3 regions of the Rhizobium sp. PK7-22 genome follow, and region 3 is predicted to be linked to each of the others. Evidence: riboswitches for the same ligand, from Rfam matches in the RefSeq annotation. Region 3 holds a riboswitch; each other region holds the start of a gene.
The links. A riboswitch is a leader RNA that binds a small molecule or an ion and turns the genes downstream of it on or off. The one in region 3 is predicted to bind thiamine pyrophosphate.
Positions count from the first base shown of each region.

Region 1: it holds a riboswitch for thiamine pyrophosphate, as region 3 does, so the genes downstream of both, M1E10_RS08350 (ABC transporter permease) here and thiB (thiamine ABC transporter substrate-binding protein) in region 3, are expected to answer to the same signal.
Region 2: it holds a riboswitch for thiamine pyrophosphate, as region 3 does, so the genes downstream of both, thiM (hydroxyethylthiazole kinase) here and thiB (thiamine ABC transporter substrate-binding protein) in region 3, are expected to answer to the same signal.

Region 1 covers NZ_CP096514.1:760,341-762,599, forward strand. Annotated here, with positions in the region: gene M1E10_RS08345 (DUF4142 domain-containing protein) at 117-620, shown strand; TPP riboswitch at 710-813, shown strand; gene M1E10_RS08350 (ABC transporter permease) at 952-1,734, shown strand; gene M1E10_RS08355 (type 2 periplasmic-binding domain-containing protein) at 1,731-2,259, shown strand, end outside.
Region 2 covers NZ_CP096514.1:163,727-165,985, forward strand. Annotated here, with positions in the region: gene M1E10_RS05640 (glycoside hydrolase family 13 protein) at 1-724, shown strand, start outside; TPP riboswitch at 781-875, shown strand; gene thiM (hydroxyethylthiazole kinase) at 962-1,726, shown strand; gene thiE (thiamine phosphate synthase) at 1,723-2,259, shown strand, end outside.
Region 3 covers NZ_CP096514.1:499,284-501,542, reverse strand. Annotated here, with positions in the region: gene thiB (thiamine ABC transporter substrate-binding protein) at 1-955, opposite strand, end outside; TPP riboswitch at 992-1,091, opposite strand; gene M1E10_RS07255 (response regulator) at 1,147-1,596, opposite strand; gene M1E10_RS07250 (ABC-F family ATP-binding cassette domain-containing protein) at 1,741-2,259, opposite strand, start outside.

The DNA.
Region 1 (2,259 bases), 260 kb from region 3:
CCTTTCGGCGCGGCAGCGGGAACTTCGACAAAGATCTGCGGTTCGAGGCGAGGAAGCGCCGCTCAGGCGCCGCCGTCTCGCGCATACGGCCGTTTGCCAGCAGGAAAGGATCCCCCATGGCCAGATCAGCATCCCGGATACTCATGCTTGCGATCCTGCTCTTGCCACTCAGCGCCTTGCAGTCCGCAGCGCAGGAGGACCTAAGGCAGTCCTTCTCCGGGCGGTTGGCCAGCCTGAGCCACTTCCTCGTGGAATCGGCGGAGCTGGCGCTTTCCCGTGGGCAGGAGGAGTCTGTGCGCGCCTTCGCCGAGACGGTGACGGAGAACCAGCGCCGGTTTGTGGCGGAGTTGAGAGAGGCGCTCGTCGAGGAGGGCGTGGATCCGGCGGCGGACCTGAGCGAGCAGGATCGCAACGCGCTTCAGGCGCTGGAGACGGCGATCCCGAACCAGTTCGACAACGCCTATTTCTCCGCCCAGGTAATCGCCCTGGAAAGCATGATCCAGCTGATGAAGGATTACGCCGAAACCGGCCCGGAAGGTTCGCTGAAGACATTCGCCACCAATCACATCGGCGGCACCCGCACGCTTTACCTTCGCGCCCAGGACCTGTCGGTTCCGTGATGCGGTCCGCTTGAGCGACCCGCCGCCTCTGTCGGCCTTGCGCCCGCTCAAGGGCGATTGACATTGACGCGGGTCTGCGCAAAACATGACGAAATTCCGAGGGGGGCATCGTAACGGTGCTGAGATGGCGGTGAGCCGGACCCTTGAACCTGATCCGGGTCATACCGGCGTAGGAACGGAAACGGCCATATCAGGCGCCAATTCTCTTCTCCGCTTTACCTGGATCTCCGTGATGTAACCGTCGGGAGATCGTTTGATGGCATCCAGCACCAGTATCCGTGACAGAACGCGGTCGCGTCGCGACCGGGCTCCGGCGCGGTAGCACCCCGCCATGTCGTTGAAGCACATGGGACCGGGCCTCCTGGGTCTGATCGCCCTCTGGCAGGCCGTCGTCTGGCTGGTCGCGGTTCCCCGCTACATTTTGCCCGCGCCGCTGCAGGTGGCGGCAGCACTGGTCCGCCAGCCGGAGTTCCTGCTGCGCAACGGGCTGATCACCCTGTCGGAGATCCTCGTCGGTCTCGCCTGCGGCACGCTGCTGGGCTTTGCCGCCGCCCTGTCGATGGCGGCGTTTCCGCGGCTCGGGCGCCTCGCCTGGCCGATGCTGCTGGTCCTGCAGGCGCTGCCGGTCTTCGTCCTTGCCCCCATTCTCGTCCTCTGGTTCGGCTTCGGCATGGCCTCCAAGGCGGTGATGGCAACGATCATCATCTTCTTTCCGGTCGCCTCGGCCTTCGCCGATGGCCTGCGCCGCACCGATCCCGTCCTGCTCGATGCCGCCGCGCTCACCAGGGCCAGCCACTGGCAGGTGCTGCGCCACATCCGCCTGCCGCTGGCGCTGCCGGCGCTCGTCTCCGGCCTGCGCGTCGCCGCGCCGCTGGCGCCGATCGGCGCCGTGGTCGGCGAATGGGTCGGCGCCTCGGCAGGCCTCGGCTTCGTCATGGTGCAGGCGAATGCCCGCATGCAGACCGACACCGTCTTTGCCGCCATGGCGCTTCTTGCGGCCATGACGCTCCTTCTGCGCGCCGCCGTGGACCGCCTCACCGCGCCGCTCGTCCCCTGGGCCCCGGAATCCGAACCCCGCCCCGTCAATTTAATTAGCCGGAGAATTAACTCATGATTAGACGCCTGCTCCCCCTCCTCGGAGCCCTTGCCCTCCTGGCGCTTCCCCTGCCAGCGCAGGCCGCCGACAAGCTGACCGTGATGCTCGAATGGTTCGTGAATCCGGATCACGCAACCATGGTGGTCGCCCAGGAGCGGGGCCTCTTTGCCGAGCAGGGCCTCGAGGTCGAACTGCTGCCGCCGGCCGACCCGTCGTCCGTGCCGCGGCTCGTCGCCGCCGGTCAGGCCGACATCGGCGTGCATTACCAGCCGAACCTCTATCTCGATCACGCCGCCGGCCTGCCGCTCGTTCGCTTCGGCACGCTCGTCGAGACGCCGCTCAACACGATCACGGTTCTCGCCGATGGCCCGATCAAGTCCTTGGCCGACCTGAAGGGCAGGAAGATCGGCTTTTCGGTGTCCGGTTTCGAGGATGCCATGCTGAAGCGCATCCTGGAGGCGGAAGGCCTGTCGCTCGATGACGTGGAGCTCGTCAACGTCAACTTCGCGCTGACCGCCTCGCTGCTCGGCGGCCAGGTGGATG
Region 2 (2,259 bases), 340 kb from region 3:
GAACTCCCTGTTCTGGGGCAATCACGACCTGCCACGCGCCGTCTCCCGCTATGGCGATACCACCGGCTTCCACGTGGAATCAGCGAAAATGTTGGCAACTGTTCTGCACCTGATGAAGGGCACGCCCTTCGTCTATCAGGGTGAGGAGATCGGCATGACCAACGTCCCGTTCACCTCGATCGATCAGTACAAGGACATAGAGACGCTCAACATGCACCGTCTGCATGTCGAGGCGGGTTTGTCTCCCGACGATTTCATTCGGGGCGCCAATGAAAGCGGACGCGATAATGCCCGCACGCCGATGCAATGGAGCAGTGCGTCGCAGGGCGGCTTCACTACCGGCTCGCCTTGGATCGAGGTGAATCCCAATTTCTCGACCGTGAACGCCGAGACGCAGGTCGGCGACGACCAGTCGATCTGGAGCCATTACCGGAAGCTGATCGAGCTGCGAAAGCACCATCAGGTCATCGTCTACGGCCGCTACCAGTCCTGGCTCGATCAACACCAGGATGTCTTTGTCTATAGCCGAACGCTGGAAGGCGACCGTCTGGTCGTTCTCGCCAACTTCAGGCCGCACGAGGTGACCGTGACGATCCCGGATGAGTTGCAGGGGCGTGGGCGCTGCCTCATCGGCAATTATGCCGATAGAGACGTGATCGGCGAAACTGTAACCCTGCGGCCATATGAGGCCTTCGCCTTGCTCCGCGACATCGAGAGTGCCTAGACGCTTCCGGATCGCCCGGATTGGCAGGTGACAATCGGAGCGTTTCCTGTAAATCTCCGCGTTGACAGGGGCGTCCGCGATTGCGGGCTGAGATGGACCCTTTGAACCTGAACCAGATCATGCTGGCGGAGGGAGTCGCATCGGCGCAATTCAGAAATGGCGCCTGCGCCTGCCCCGCAAGAAAGGGCATTTCCAGTGACGATATCAACACCCTCTTGCGGCAAGCTTCTCGGGGGGATGCGCCAGACCAACCCCTTGGTCCAATGCATCACCAACGATGTAGCGATGAACATAGCGGCCAATGTACTGCTCGCGGCGGGCGCATCGCCCGCTATGGTCAGCGCCGAGGAAGAGGCTGGAGAGTTCGCCCAGATCGCCGGTGCCGTGACGATCAACATCGGTACGCTCTGGGCCGGCGGCGTGGCCGGCATGCTGGCAGCGGCGAACGCGGCCAATGGCGCGGGAAAGCCCTGGGTACTTGATCCTGTCGCCCACTACGCCACCGGCTTCCGCAGGCGGGTCGTCGCTGAGCTGATGGCGCTGGAGCCCACCATCCTGCGCGGCAATGCCTCCGAAATCATGGCCTTGGCTGGCGAAGCATCCCGTGGCCAGGGCGTCGATAGCGGCGACAGTGCCACGACGGCACGGAACGCTGCGCTGACGCTGGCACGACGCCATGGGTGCGTCGTCGCCGTGACGGGTGATGTCGATTTCGTCACCGACGGCACCAGATCCGCCATGATCGAAGGAGGGTCGCCGCTGATGCCGAAGGTGACGGCACTGGGCTGCGCGCTCACCTGCCTGGTCGGCGCCTTCGCCGCCAGCACCCCGGACCAGCCCTTCGAGGCGACGATCGCAGCACTCGCGCTCTTTGCCGTCAGCGGCGAGGATGCCGGAGGACAGGCCCGCGGCCCGGGATCCTTCCAGCCCCTGTTTCTGGATGCTCTGTCGGCGCTCGGCAGCGAGAGGTTCGATGCCGAAGCAAGGATCACCATGCTATGAAGCGCTTTGATCTCTCTCTTTACCTGGTGCTCGATCCCGAACTCTGCCGCGGGATCGGAATGGTGGAAACCGCAAGAATGGCCGTTGCCGGTGGCGTGACCATGGTGCAGTTGCGGGACAAGACGGCGGCCACCTCTGCCATGATCGAAACCGGTCGGGCGCTGCAGCAGGCGCTTGCCGGTACCGGTGTTCCCCTGATCATCAACGATGACGTTGAGGCTGCCATCGCGCTCGGCGCCCAGGGCATCCACGTCGGCCAGAGCGACCTTGCCGCCGCGGCAGTACGCCGACGCATTCCAGAGACGATGATCCTCGGAGTTTCGGTGGAGACGGTGGAACTGGCGCGCCGGGTGGACGCGGGTCTCGTCGACTACGTCGGCATCGGCCCGGTCTTTGCCACGGGCACCAAGCCGGACCACAAGACGCCGATAGGCTTCGATGGCCTCGCGCGTATCGTGGCCGTAGCGCCCGTCCCCGCCGTCGCCATCGGCGGGCTGAAACAGGGGCACGCCGCGCCGGTTCTTGCAGCCGGA
Region 3 (2,259 bases):
CGGCAACCTCTGCGGAATCCATCAGCAGGGTTTTGCTCGGCTCGACGAGCCTGCTGAAGGCGTCGGGAAGGGGTTCGGAGGTCGGTGCCGCCGGCATCATCCAGTTCGTCGTCGGAATGATATTCTGGAAGGCGGGTGTCATGGTGAAGGCGAGAAACTCCCTCGCCAACGTCTTGTCATTCGATGTCGTCAGCATTCCAGCCAGTTCGATCTGGATGTAGTGGCCTTCCGGGAATGCGGCGGCCTGATACCTCTCCGTGTCCTCCGCGACCATGTGATAGGCCGGCGAAGTGGTGTAGGAGAGCACCATCGGCACCTCGCCCTTGGTGAACAGCCCATAGGCTTCCGACCACCCCGGCGTCACGGTCAAGATCCTGTCGCGGAGCTTCGTCCAGGCAGCCGGAGCGTCGTCGCCATAGATCGACTTCACCCAGAGAAGCAGGCCGAGCCCAGGCGTCGAGGTGCGCGGGTCCTGGACGACGATCTTCTGGGCCGGATCCCCTTCCACCAGTTCCTTCAGGCTTCTGGGCGGTGTCGGCATCGCCTGCGTGTCGTAGACCACGGCGAAATGGCCGTAATCGTAGGGAATGAAGACTTCGTCGCTGTAGCCGCCGGGGACCGTGATGGCGCCCGTGTCGAGACCGTGCGGCTCGAAAAGGCCTGTGGCCTTGGCTTCCGTCGCCAGATTAGTGTCGAGGCCGATCACGAGGTCAGCCTGAGTGGCCTTGCCTTCCAGCTTCAGCCGGGAGAGCAGAGCCACGCCATCTGCCACGCTGACGAAATCGACGGTGCAGGCGCAGGTCTTCTCGAACTCTTCCTTCACCTTGGGGCCGGGGCCCCATTCAGCGGTAAAGCTCTCGTAGGTGTAGATGGTCAGCGTCTTTTCCTGCGCCAGGGCCGGGGACGCGACAGCAAACGCCGACAACAGGCACAGGAATGGAAGGTTCTTCGACATGGACGCCTCCTTGTTCACCGAAAGGAAACAGGCGTCGATCAGAAGCCGTCTAATCCCTCCGCCGGTATCAACCGGATCAGGTTCCGCGGGTTGGCAACGCCTCTCAGCCGCAGATGCGGCACCCCGTTAGAGCTTCCGAAGGTGTATCGGTCTGCGCGAACCTTGGCAAGCAGTCGCGCTGGGTCGAAGTGCTAGTGAGGGCGCTGGAAGACGTGGAGCTCGCGCGGCATCGAGGCGATGGCGCCCGTACGTAGCGCAACGGCATAGTCGACTGACTGCTCCACGACATGCGGCATCACAGGCTTCGTCAGGACGCCGAGAACACTGTTCTGGACCTGATTGACCTCTTCCGGATTGGCGGTCATGTAGATCACCGTCAGGCCATAGGTCTCGGCAAGCTCACGTCCGAGATCCGGCCCCGTTCTTCCGTCGGAAAGGTTGACGTCGACCAGGGCAATATCGGCTGTCTGGGCGAGCGCCAGGGCATGGCTGCGACCGCTGGCAAAGCCCGCAATCTGCAAGCCCATCGCCTCAATGGTCTCGCCGACGTCGAGGGCGATCAGGAATTCGTCTTCGACAATCAGGACACGATGGTGCGCCGCTTGCCGATCCAGCCGACGACTCGGTACACTTGCCAGCATTGGAGTTCTCCTAAGGGTTCGATGTCTTTCCAGCGTCTGTCCCAGATCGACACTGACCACCGAACGAAGGTCCCGAAGGATTGTTCCGATTTTCCGCGGAAGCAGCATATTAGCTACCTGTTATGGCTAACAGAGAGTTAACCCCTATCCCTCAAGCTCCTCGCGCAGCATCTCCAGCTCCAGCCACTCTTCCTCCATCCGCGTCAGGCCCTGGCGCAGCTTCTCCGTCTCCGCGGCAAGCCTGTTGAAGGTCGCCGGATCCTTCGTGAAAAGCTGGGGATCGGCCATCTTCTGTTCGCGTGCGGCAATATCGGCTTCCGCCTTGGCCATCTCCTTGGGAAGGTTCTCGAGCGCGAACTTCTGCTTGAAGGACAGCTTGACCTTGTTCCTGGGAGCCTCCGCTGCGGGTCCGCTGGTTGCGGCCTTCGATTTTTCCTGCTTCTCGACACGCCGCCGTTCCTCCTGCGCACCTCGGCGCTGGGCCAGCATGTCGGTGTAGCCGCCGGCATATTCGATCCAGCGGCCATCGGGGGCGTCCGGCGTGGCCGGCGCGATGGTCGACGTCACCGTGCGGTCGAGGAAGTCTCGATCGTGGCTGACGAGGATAACCGTGCCGCTGAAGCCTGAGACGATCTCCTGCAGAAGGTCGAGCGTCTCGATGTC